3 regions of the Paenibacillus sp. FSL L8-0708 genome follow, and region 2 is predicted to be linked to each of the others. Evidence: riboswitches for the same ligand, from Rfam matches in the RefSeq annotation. Region 2 holds a riboswitch; each other region holds the start of a gene.
The links. Region 2 has a riboswitch for cyclic di-AMP ahead of NYE58_RS00540 (C40 family peptidase). Riboswitches for the same ligand answer to the same signal wherever they lie in the genome.
Positions count from the first base shown of each region.

Region 1: linked by a shared signal. The riboswitch ahead of NYE58_RS30240 (TrkH family potassium uptake protein) and the one ahead of NYE58_RS00540 (C40 family peptidase) in region 2 are both predicted to bind cyclic di-AMP.
Region 3: linked by a shared signal. The riboswitch ahead of NYE58_RS30725 (alpha/beta fold hydrolase) and the one ahead of NYE58_RS00540 (C40 family peptidase) in region 2 are both predicted to bind cyclic di-AMP.

Region 1 is NZ_JBBPBC010000001.1:6,441,270-6,445,490, forward strand. It holds gene NYE58_RS30235 (potassium channel family protein) at 447-1,118, opposite strand; gene NYE58_RS30240 (TrkH family potassium uptake protein) at 1,132-2,490, opposite strand; cyclic di-AMP (ydaO/yuaA leader) riboswitch at 2,553-2,730, opposite strand; gene NYE58_RS30245 (CPBP family intramembrane glutamic endopeptidase) at 3,051-4,221, shown strand, end outside.
Region 2 is NZ_JBBPBC010000001.1:111,859-116,079, forward strand. It holds gene NYE58_RS00525 (4a-hydroxytetrahydrobiopterin dehydratase) at 1-113, shown strand, start outside; gene NYE58_RS00530 (c-type cytochrome) at 195-551, opposite strand; gene NYE58_RS00535 (GNAT family N-acetyltransferase) at 679-1,164, opposite strand; gene NYE58_RS00540 (C40 family peptidase) at 1,354-1,845, opposite strand; cyclic di-AMP (ydaO/yuaA leader) riboswitch at 1,851-1,993, opposite strand; gene NYE58_RS00545 (C40 family peptidase) at 2,356-2,784, opposite strand; cyclic di-AMP (ydaO/yuaA leader) riboswitch at 2,842-2,980, opposite strand; gene NYE58_RS00550 (hypothetical protein) at 3,199-4,029, opposite strand; gene NYE58_RS00555 (M1 family metallopeptidase) at 4,041-4,221, opposite strand, start outside.
Region 3 is NZ_JBBPBC010000001.1:6,551,749-6,555,969, reverse strand. It holds gene NYE58_RS30740 (Nif3-like dinuclear metal center hexameric protein) at 1-794, shown strand, start outside; gene NYE58_RS30735 (hypothetical protein) at 879-1,052, shown strand; partial or broken gene NYE58_RS30730 (glyoxalase) at 1,130-1,240, opposite strand; cyclic di-AMP (ydaO/yuaA leader) riboswitch at 1,487-1,673, shown strand; gene NYE58_RS30725 (alpha/beta fold hydrolase) at 1,761-2,588, shown strand; gene selD (selenide, water dikinase SelD) at 3,117-4,178, shown strand.

The DNA.
Region 1 (4,221 bases), 6.3 Mb from region 2:
TGAAGTTCAGAGATTTCTGTTCAGCAGACTTAAAATTAGGGAAAACTTCCCTAATTTTCGGCCGATTCAGTAACTAATAAAGGAATCCCTCTGTTTATTAGGGAGGAATTCCCTAATGTCGTTCATTTAGAGCGAATAGTGGCTATTTTCAGGGAGTTTTTCCCCAACTAGTTTAAAACCCACTCTGTACATCGCACAAACAAAGAACACATATCGCTTTACGCCACACATATTTCACCGTCACAGATACCACAAATCATCTAATTGCAAGCCGTACGATAACCACACCTAGCAAGTCGCGCACCGACCAAACCAACATTATAGAACACTACGCATGGTCCATAGTCATATGGCATATTAAAATCCAATACGTTTCCTACTCTTTACTCCATAAAAAAGAAGCTGCCCCCAAGTAGAATTCACTACTTTTGAGTCAGCTTCTTTTCCTATGATTCTTGGTTCACAACTTCACTCTCAAAACGGTCAATACTTTCATTAGGACCAATGAGTACCATAACATCGCCTTCACTTAAATAATCATGGGCAGTTGGAGCGACGATTATTCCGCTTTCCCTATTTAGGGCAACAATACTGCAGCCATATTTAGCTCTTGTATTTAAATCAGACAAGCTTCTGCCGTTCATGCAGGACGGTACGGTCAGCTCGACAATTTTATAATCCTTGGACAGTTCAATATAATCCAGCAAATTGGGCGTCACCAGCTGATGTGCCACACGAATCCCCATATCCCGCTCCGGAAAAATAACCCGATCAACCCCCAGCCGCGACAGTGCGCGGCCATGAAGGATAGAGATTGCCTTAGCCACCACTTGCTTGACTCCAATCTCCTTCAACAAAATGGCCGCCAGAATGCTTCTCTCCATATTGTCACCAATCGCAACAATCCCACAATCAAAGTTCCGTACACCAAGCGAGCGCATAATTCCCTCATCTGTAGCATCTGCTACTACCGTATGCGTCAGCTGATCGCTCATTTCCTCCACGCGTTCTTCATGGTGGTCAATGCCGAGCACCTCGTAGCCCATTTCCATCAGCTCAAGCGCCAGGCTTGAACCGAAGCGACCTAAGCCGATTACTACAAATTGCTGTGCTTTCATTTCTAATTAACTCCTATCCAATAATTATTTTACCTTCCGGATACTTATACAGTGGTTTACCCTGTTTGGGACCGAGTGCATACGCTAAGGTTAGTGGACCTAGCCGACCTGCAAACATCGTCAGACAGAGTAGAATCTTACCGATCGCTGACAGTTCCGGAGTTAGCCCCATAGTCAGTCCTACCGTAGCAAAGGCGGAGGTCGTCTCAAACAAGATTGCCAAGAAATTACTGTCTTCAGTTGTGGAGAGTATCATCGACACAGAGGCGATTAACAACAAAGCCAGCAGCGTGATCGTTAATGCCTTGTAGATGCGCTCCTGAGCCAGCCGATAACGGAACAACACAACATCTTCCCGTCCACGCAGCATAGCAATTACAGCACCAATCATCATCGTAAAGGTTGTTGTCTTAATCCCCCCGCCCGTTGAGCCCGGAGAAGCACCAATAAACATAAGAATCACTATAAAAAATTGTGTAGCCTGCCGAAGTCCAGCAATATCTACTGTGTTCGCGCCAGCCGTACGGGGAGACACGGATTGAAAGAAGGCCGATAATATTTTACCGCCGAAATTCAGTGAACCCAGGGTACGAGTGTTAGTAAACTCAAATATAAAAATAACCAAAGCTCCGATCAGAATCAGCCCTGTACTGGTGGACAGGACAACTTTACTATGTAGAGACAGCCTGCGGGTTACCCGAAACTCCACCAGATCTGACATTACAATAAAACCAATCCCGCCGGAGACAATCAGAAACATCACAATAATATTCACAAGCGGATCATATACATAATCAGTTAAACTGCGAAAATCCCCAAAAATATCGAACCCCGCATTATTAAACATAGACACCGCATGAAATATGCCATAATAAATCGCTTTTCCCAACGGCATATCAAAAGCCCAGCGAATAGACAGCAGCACAGCGGCACAGCCTTCTATGACAAGAGAATATATGAGGACTCTCCGGATCAGTCGCACAATTCCTTCCATAGAGCCTTGATTCATGGCTTCCTGTAGGATTAGCCTGTCCCGCAAAGATATTTTACGCTTTAACACCAGTGAAAATAGAGTGGCCATGGTCATAAAACCTAAGCCGCCGATCTGGATCAGAATCATAATTACGGTTTTCCCAAAAATGGTGAACGAAGTTCCGGTATCCAGCACAACAAGCCCTGTAACACAGGTTGCCGACGTTGAAGTAAATAATGCATCAATAAATTCCACGGAATTCCCGCTTGTGCTTGAGATGGGCAGCATAAGCAGCAGGGCCCCTATCAGAATGATCGATGCAAAACCAAGCACCAGTATCTGCGGCGGCGAGAGCTTCAGAAACTTAAATTCAGAAATCCTGCGAAACTGTGAAGCCACTTTGCTCACCTTCTTATCAAAAATTCCAACAAAAAAAGCACTGGAAAACCAATGCTGACTTGGTTCCTGCAGTAAATTAGCCTACGAGGTTAGCTGTCGGATTCGGACTGTGCAGGCTGCCCTATTCGTTCCCAGAACGAAATTCACCCCTGATGAAAGTGCCATTTATCGTGTACACTCCACTTTTCATCACTTCTTATGGTTCCCCCGTTTTCACCAGAAATTCGGCTACTATACAATTGCATACAAATTATATACGTTATTTAGTGAATTCACAAAGACACAATTAATGCTCATTCACATGAAAAAATGCGGTTTAAAGAGACTGCATCAAAAGGAGTGCCTTTTCTCATCACTTTTCCGTGTTTTCCCTGCAATTACACCGATTCTCATCATTCGTGCAGAAATGAACACGATAAAATTCATGGTATAAATTCACATGACTATTCTATACTATCTCTATTACCCATAAAAAGAACATATAATGTTTTTTGTAACCAACCAGGCACTAATACTATAATGGAACATAACATTGTCAGTACATAACAAGGAGGCGTTACATGAATCCCGTCGGCCAGCCCTTACAGCAACGTGCCCTCTCCAAGAGGCTCATCATCTCGGGCATTATCGGTCTTATTCTATTTATTATGTTTCAGATTTCCCCTTCACTGCTTAGTAGCCCTACAGGTGAAGATACCACCGTCATTAGCAAGGCAGAAGCCCGTGACCAAGCCATATTATTTGCAGAACAAAAGCTCAACTACACCGAAGCACCAAACGATCAATGGAATGTACTTTACCAGACGGACTCTTCCTTTTATGGCTATATGTCTCGCGAGAAGCTTGTGGAGGACTACACCAAGAAAAAATTGGATCAAAAATATCCTTTTGATGTCTTTCGGGCAACGCTTACTCCTTCAGCGGAGCAAGAGCCGCAAATCATCGTTGACCTCAATATGTATAACGGTAAGATTGTCGCTTTCTCAAAGGCTGCAAAAGTTACCTCCGAAGAGGGGTCAGGCATCGCTTCCGTTGGTGCAAAAGAGGACAAGGGAGCTGACCTCACTCTAGCGCAGAAGGAGAATCTTGCTCGTCCTTGGCTTCAGGAATGGGAAGTAAATCCTGCCAAGCTACAAATTGAATCGAATACAGGAAGCCATGGGCTAGTGTATACGGATAGTACTGTTCAGGTCGGCGAATCCTTATTGCACTATTATTTTGATTTCAGTGGAGAGCAGGTATCCAGCTTTAATGCCGGATTCACTGCACCGGCTTGGCATACCTCCTACGTACAAGGACAGACCTCTTTAGCGGAAAAGCTAACATTATTCGGTTACGGTATACCCACACTGATTTTAGGAATTCTGGCACTCGTCTACAGTATTCTTAGAAGAGAGCATACTTCCTTTAAACGTGGAGTATTCCTAAGCTCAGCCTATTTTGTAATCATGATGATCAGCACCTATAATATGCTGCCTGAATCAACGGGCGAAGGGCTAGAAGCACAGATTACCTCTGTCATTATGTTTATCATTTATGCTTTGTACAGCCTGCTGATGTCCTCCTTGCTCTACTTCTCTTTAGTGGGCGGCAATGGCCTATGGCGAAAAGAGGAAGGCATGAACCCTTGGCCCCGCGCCAAAGAGCCCGGCTACGGACAATATGTGTTGGACAGTATCCGGGCTGGATACATCTGGGCTTTCGTTCTGCTAGGGGTGCAGACGGTTATGT
Region 2 (4,221 bases):
TTGATTATAAAACAGTTACCCTGCGACTTGAATCTAATGAAGAAGATGGGATTACGGCTCTAGATCTTCGAGCGGCGCATGAATTTAATGAAGCCTTTGAAAAAAATCATTAGTTTAGCCAAAATCATAAAATAAACGCCCGTGCATAGATAGTCACCTATCTCATACACGGGCGTTTTTAGTTGCTTGATGGGTTACTTTTTCTCTGAGAGCCAGAGTGCGACGTTGGCGATCTCTTCAGGGGCTAGCTTCTCCTTAAAGGAAGGCATTTGACCACGTCCTTTGGTGACGATGCTGTAGATTTCCTCAGCGTCATGCTGGCCGCCTTCATTCTGAAGACTTGGTCCAACTCCACCTTGAAGCTGATCGCCGTGACAGGTGATACAGCTGGCTTTCACGGTTGCTTCTGCCTTTGCTGCGTCCAGTTGAACTACCGGCATCGTGGGCTTATTTTCTTCCGCTACCTCTTCTTTACCCGGAAGTGTAAACATGAGTACTACCGCAAAGGCACAGGCGGCAAAAAACAAACCGCTCATGATCCATTTCTGCATCCCAATTCGTCCCTTCTATGTAAGCTGCTCCCTACATTATAGCTTATGGTGAAGCGTTATCATAGGGTTTGTGACAAAAAAATGAACGAGAATACAATCATTCTTATGAAATTTCTGGTATTTAATATCATTTGTCATAGACCATGCAATAAAAAGGTTTGTCTCCTGTAGGTGTGCGGCGTTCATACGTATCTGTAATCGTAAATCCACATTTTTGATAAGTTCGAATGGCGCGTTGGTTCCAGGTCAGGACTTCGAGATCTATCTCACGATCAGGATAACGATTCAAGGCTGTCTGGACGATGGCATCCACGAATAGTTTGCCTAAACCATGGCCGCATAGATCGGGGCGCATCCCAACCCCTAAACGGACGACTCCTTCCATAGGGAACAACTGTGCGAATCCGCATAAAACCTCATGTTCATTTAATATGGAGATATATTGTTCCTCCCGGAGCTGCGGATCGCCAAACTCGATGCCAAGGGCCTGCATCTGCTCCCACGGCATCCAGCCATAAATATTATATGGAGGCGTATAGCTCCACTTACAAATAGCTTCTCCGTGAATTGCCTCCATAGGAACTACATGAAAAGTTACCGAGGGATTTATCATAAGGTCAACGATCTCCTTTCACGAGGACATTGCTATATTACTAATTATATACAAAATGGGGGAGGTTCGACTCAGAAAATTTATATGAGGGGAATGTTTTACAAATTATGAGAGGGGTAAATAAGTAATAAGACAAAAAAACAAGCTCTCCTCCAAGAATTACCTTGGAAAAGAGCCTATGTACGTTATTTATTGCACATCATCATTGTCTTCCGATTCAGCAGCAACCGATTTGTAAGCATCTGTGCTCATAATGCGCTTGGCACCAACGTAGCGTTTCACGTAGTAGCTATCACTCAGAGAGCTAATGGTAACACCGCGTGAGGTAGAAGCGTGTGCGAACTTACCTTCACCGACATAAATGCCGACATGGGAGACACCTTTGCCACTTGTATTGAAGAATACAAGATCTCCGGCTCTTATATCATCACGGGAGATTGCTGTGCCCATTTGATATTGGGAACCTGATTGGTGTGGAAGGTTAATGCCAATCTTATCAAACACATACATTGTAAATCCGGAGCAATCAAATCCGTTAGTGGATATACCGCCGGATACGTATTTAGTACCGATGGCCTTGTCAATCACTTTATCCATTTTGGAATCTGCGAAAGCGCTTCCTGCTCCGATGGTGAGGATGATGGAAAAGCTTAGTACTGCTGCTGCTAACTTCTTCTTCAAAAGTGTATACCCCTTCCAAATGCCTACGAGGTTAGCTTAAGGGTTCGGTTGAAGGTCCCCTATGACCCCTCTATATAATGGAGGTCAATTCACCCAAAGTTGGTTCCCCCGTTTTCCTAATAGTTAGGAAACTCGGCTCATACTGTTGATTAGGATTAGCTTGTAATCAATACATGACAAAACCTTTGTAAATAACAACTTAATGATTACAAAAATGTTACTAAAATCTCACTGCGCTAATTGTAACAAACAGAAAGCCGCTTGGCAATCGTTTTTAACATATTAATGCAGAAAAATTGGCATTTTTACGGTAGAAAGGCATATGTAAGCGTTAATAATGACCTAATTTTTAATATAATTGCAATTTTTATCAAATAAACGTGTTTCAATTGGGCTCTAATAGTGTAAAAATATATTATGGAAAAAAGAAAAACCCGAATTTGATTACGGGCATAATCAGATTCAGGTTCATATAGTTGTAATTATGAGGTTATAGTTGTGAGGAAGGTTTCAATCGAAGGCTACAGCTTGATAAGCTGAAGTACTCATTACTCTTTTAGCGCCAACATAACGATTGGCCCAGTAGGCCTGACTGAGTGAAGTGATGGTTACTCCACGCGAAGAGGACGATTGTGCGAATTTTCCGTTTCCAACATAAATGCCGACATGGGATACTCCATTGCCAAGTGTGTTAAAGAACACTAGATCACCAGAACGCAGATTGCTTTTGGATACAGCAGTTCCAACGCTATATTGAGCTTTTGATGTACGAGGTAAAGTAAGACCTACATTCTTGAATACATATTTTGTAAATCCAGAGCAATCAAATCCGGCAGTGCTTGTACCTCCGGTTTTATAGGCAACTCCAATAGTCTTTGAGATTACAGTGTCCATCTTAGAGTCGGCAAAGGCGCTTCCTCCACCAATAGATAATGCCATTACAAGTCCTAGCGCCGCAGCGACGCATTTTTTTCTTAAATTATGTCTTTTCAAAAGATGTACTCCTTCCAAGGCCTGCGAGGTTAGCTTAAGGGTTCGGTAGAAGATTCCCTATGATCCCTGTAAAGCGAGATCAATTCACCCAAAATATGGTTCCCCCACTTCCCGGTGCAAAGGAATTAGGCGTGTTAAGCACCAAGAGAATGACGTTTCGACAGTTACACTTACGATAAATACATTTAGTTATGTAGGAATCGTTTCAATTGATTACAAAATTGTTACTAATAGCACAGGACTTATTGTAACAGAGCTTTTATGATTTTGCAAATACTCTTCAGTTATCCGTAATGAGAAAAAGTCCCAGCTCCTGAATACAGGAATTGGGACCTTTTTATTATGTCAAATAAGGTTAATTTATTGTGGAAATGCTTTGCTACACCATAGATGATATTGTGCAGAGATTCCCCACATTTTTAAGAGCGTAGAAGGTAGTGGTGAGATTTGCCGTATTATAAGTGCCGGCAGGCCGGGACAGAACAGACCCGTCAGTCCGCACACTAGCAGTAAGAGCAAGCCTCCCGCACCAAGTACAATGGAAACACCTATAGCAGGAATCAGTGACCGCAAGCAGATGAACAGTGAGGAGAACATTCCTGTACCGCCGGTGTAACCAAACTGCATATATAGAAGAAACAGGCGCACGATAAAAATATATATAAGCCATGCCAATACGTATGGTACTAAATGAAGTAACAAAGTGTAGTTAAACAAAGAGGATAAGAACAGCCCGTACATTTTTGGAGCAAGCCAGTAAAGCGGCAGCAGGGTCAGAACCCATTCGATTAGGCTAAAGACTAAGACAGGTAGTCCATAGATCTTCATGCCGGGGAAAAAGAACAGTCCGCGCTCGCCCCTTCGCTCCTGGTGGAGCTCATGCAGCAATCCTGCCCTTATGAAAGGAGAAAGCAGAAGTCGCAAGACAACAAGTCCTAGAAGCATCCATAACCAAGTGCGTATCGCAGGGTCAGTATTCAAGCTGAACTGTCCCTCGATATAATACAACAGTCTGCCCATACCGCTGCCGCCGGCGTCTTTATCTGGATAGCGCAGTAGAATTGGAATAATAGCAGATCGGATGAAACCATACATAAAGTAGCCCCAGAGCAGTCGGTAGATGAAGAGCAGAATTAAAATATAAAATTGCTCCTTCATGCTTTGCCAGCCGCGGGTTATCGATGTTCTCACAATCATTCACCTCACCAGACAAGAGTTCCGAGCACGGTTTCAAGTAGTTTAGTTACACTTAACGTCCAGCGAGAGAGCGTCTTGGGCTCTATTTCCGCCAGCCTAAAGTTGTTTAAATGTTTGCTCTCCAATAAGATGGAATGCTCAGGGTCAATCTCAGCAGAGAGAAGAGGCTTATCGCTTAACAATTGA
Region 3 (4,221 bases), 6.4 Mb from region 2:
TGAGCCTCACGATTAGAGCGATTTTGAAAGATTTAATGGGAACTGTGGAACAGGTAGAAGGGACTGTGGATATTCTGAACCCAGGGGAACCGGAAACTGAAGTCACAGGGATTATTACGGCCTTTTCTTCCACACAAAATATTGTGGAGCAAGCAATAGCGTTAGGAGCCAATTTGCTGATCACGCATGAAGGTGTATTTTATAGCCATCATGCGGCGAACGAGTGGTTAGAAGGTGATCCGGTTTATCATGCGAAAAAAAGTCTGATCGAACATTCCCCAATAGCTATTTTTCGTTATCATGATTATTGGCATCGGCAAGAGCCGGATGGGATTATGATGGGTTTGCTGCGAGAGCTGGATTGGTCAGACTATGTGGAAGAGCAGCAAGCGGCTGCTACGATTCTCACTATTCCTGCTATGACTGTAATGGAAGCTGCTCAGTATATTAAAAGTAAGCTAGGCATCTCTTATGTACGCGCTGCTGGTGACCTGTCTCTGTCCTGCAAACGTGTAGGGATATTAGTAGGTTACAGAGGAGGCGGGATGATGGCTATTCCGCTTTTTAATGATCACAATCTTGATTTAATTATCGCTGGAGAGGGACCAGAGTGGGAGACTCCGGAATATGTGCGGGATGCAGGGCACCAAGGAAAATCTAAAGCGCTCATCATGTTAGGTCATGCGGAGAGTGAAGCGCCGGGGATGAAATATTTAGCTGAAATCTTAGCAGACAAATATCCCATGCTTCCTACCCGGTTCATTGCTGAACAACCCATCTATCAGATGGTTTAATCTGGGGAAATTAAGAGTACGGAATAAATAAACATATTATGGAGAAAATGAAGGGAAACAGGTCACTGAGAAAGGAGTGTTTCAATGGAAATTCCTTTGGAGGCTGATGAAGTATTAAGTCGGATCAAAAAGCTGCAAAGCGACGGAAGCTCAATCAGTAAAAAACAAGTAAAGCAAAGCGACCCAGAGCTTATGAGAAGTGCGCTGTTCTTTTTTCCAAGCTGGGAGCATGCATTGAAAAACGCCGATCTTTTGTAGCCATAGTATTGTAAAAGGAAGCTAAGTGGACAGGGGGAGATCTCTGATTCTGCTTAGCTTTTTTCTTTTTTATGAAATCATTCGTGCTGTTCATGTGAAATAATATTAACAAGCTTGCCAAACGGATCGGGGACATAGAAACGACGAACACCCCAAGGTACAGAAACTGGCCCAATATTGGTATTGAAGATTGTCGTTTCTTATTAAATAGGAAAGTACTGGTGAATCACCCCCTTTTTCGCTTGCTTCAGAGCTGTTTTTCTAAAGAAAACGAGTAAACAAGAGCAAAAGAAAGAGAAAATGAAGAGTATGCTTAATATGAAATGAAAAGCATTGCTTTCAACATTATTTTGACCAGAGCCCTCCTTTACAAGAAAACCTTACAAGAGTATGATTCATCTCAGAACTGAGAATTATCTTAAATTTACAATTACATAAGCAATCCGCTTAATTTCCGTTTCTGGAAAGCGGGGGAACCAACAACTGGCAGCCGATGTGAGAGTCGGCACTGGTTATGGGGTGAATCCTGTTCCGGGTGCATAATATGCATCCCTGCAGGTAGGGCAACTCTCACTGCCCGAATCCGACAGCTAACCTCGTAAGCGTATGGAGAGAGGATGAATGGCGTGTTTAGTGATGAATAGCCACAGAGAATCCCTCTGTGGTTTTTTGCTGCGTTTTTAAGCAGATATAGTCGTAGAATTTATTATGAAAGAGGTGTTACCTTTGCCTATCGCTAAACTGAACGGAACTTCGCTCTATTATGAAATCAATGGAACTGGCACTCCGGTTGTGTTTATCCATGGACATGGATTAACACACAGTATGTTCAAACCACAGCTGGAGTATTTTTCCGATAAATATAAAGTGATTTTGTGCGATTTACGGGGGAATGGCAAGTCTGGTAAACTGCTGGAGGCCCCACATGAGATTATTGAGACGCAATGTCTGGATCTGATTATGCTGTTGAATGACCTAGGTATCCGTGAAGCAGTTTTTGTAGGAATCGCCTATGGTGGCTTAGTCGTTCAGCATATTGCCAAACAATATCCTGAGCGTGTAAAAGCAATTGTGGTCGCGGATAGCTTTTGTAGGACTCACGGATCAACAATAGTAGGGAAAATACAAACTATGGCAGCATATTGCAGTTTACTAATGTATTATCTCCCAAGCGAGCTGGTGTTGCCTTCGATTCGGATGATGTACCGAGAGCGCTGGAGTCTGGCCTACAATGAGATTAGAAGAGGACTGCTGGACAAACGCCCCCGGGAGCTATATCGGCAAAGGCTGGCTACGAGCCATGTTGATTACACCAGATGTTTAAAGGCTTTTAAACGTCCCGCTTTGTGTATTGTAGGGGACTTTAATGAATTTGGAGTGAATTGTATGAAGGAAATGGTGTCTCAGCTGCCGCAGGCGCAGTTGGCGATTATTCCGAACGCATTAGATCCAAGTAATCTGTGCCAACCGGAGCAATTCAATGCGATTCTTCAACGTTTCTTAGAGAAGCAGCAGGGCAGTCAGCAGATTAGCTGATCTATTGGGAGACCTTCACAAGCGAAGCGTTTAAGTGAGAAAAAAGACGTCCAATAGCCAGGGAGCACGAGCTGGCTATTGGACGTCCTTTTGGGTTGAAATTTAGGGGAATTCTCCCTAAAATGAAGGAGATTATGGCTCCTAGAAAGTGGATTAGGGAAATCCTCCCTAATAATAGGATGTTTTTAGGAAGGATTTCAAGGATTTCCCTAATATAATGGACATCCAACTAAAGGCTGGCTTATCAGTAGTAAAATCTACGAATGAGCCAGCCTTTGGTTATTTTACTAACCGATGGATGTTGAACATTTACAAGCATATTGTACCTAGAACGCCACTTAATGTCCCACCCTACCACAGCATCAAATATAGCTCACCCGACGTGGGAAAGAACGGTAGACCTAAGTAGTGATAGTAAGTGTATAGAGGAAGGCGTAACAAGCAGCACATCTGCTACTCTTGCTTTTTGTACAATGCGATCTACTCGTGTAAGATTAAGATAATTCATACTAAAGGAGCTGAGTCATGATGTCTCAAGCTGAAACTATAAAACTGACTTCATTATCTTCAAAAGGGGGCTGCGGCTGCAAAATCGGTCCCGCCGATCTCATGCAGGTTATTCGCAGTCTGCCACCAACTGTTCCTAACCCGGATCTACTAGTAGGTCTTGATACTAGTGATGATGCAGGGGTGTATCGTTTAAGTGATGAATTAGCGTTAGTGCAAACTGTTGATTTTTTCACGCCGATCGTGGATGATCCCTATTCATTTGGTCAAATTGCAGCAGCCAATGCATTAAGCGATATATATGCGATGGGTGGAAAGCCGCTTACGGTGCTTAATATTGTGGCTTTTCCTATTTCTGTTTTAGATAAAAGCGTTCTTGGTGACATTTTGCGCGGTGCAGCGGATAAAGTACAGGAAGCAGGAGCTACTCTTGTGGGCGGACATTCCATCGACGATAAAGAGCCCAAATTCGGATTGGCCGTTACGGGCCTTGTGCATCCTGACAAAGTAAGAACGAATGCGGGCGCCAAGGTGGGAGACAAGCTGATTCTAACGAAGCCTATCGGTGTGGGGATCTTAACAACTTCCATTAAAAAGGATCAGCTATCTCCTGAAGAAACCACACGCCTTACGACAGTAATGTCTACTTTGAATAAAAAAGCGGCTGAAATCATGGAGCCTTATGATGTACATGCTTGTACAGATGTTACCGGATTTGGGCTACTGGGACATGCCTCGGAAATGGCTAAAGGGAGCGGCACGGGCCTGATCATTCGTCAAGACGATGTACCGATGCTGCCAAGAGTAAGAGAGCTTGCGGAACAGGGATTTGTTCCAGGAGGCACTAAGAATAACTTTGCCCATCTGGAAGGCAGCATTCTTTATCCGGAAGAGATGGACCAACTAAGCCGCTATATTCTATGTGACGCTGTGACTTCTGGCGGATTGCTGATCTCTGTGGCCCCCGAACAAAGCGAAGATTTGCTAAAAGAGTTAGTAGATGCAGGGGTAGAAGCGGCATTGATCGGAGAGGTAACGGAAGAGCATCCGGGTCAGATTACGGTTATAGCTGCTGTGGAATAACTGTTGTATATCAGCTTAGAGCAAATTATGAAGGTTAGCCACC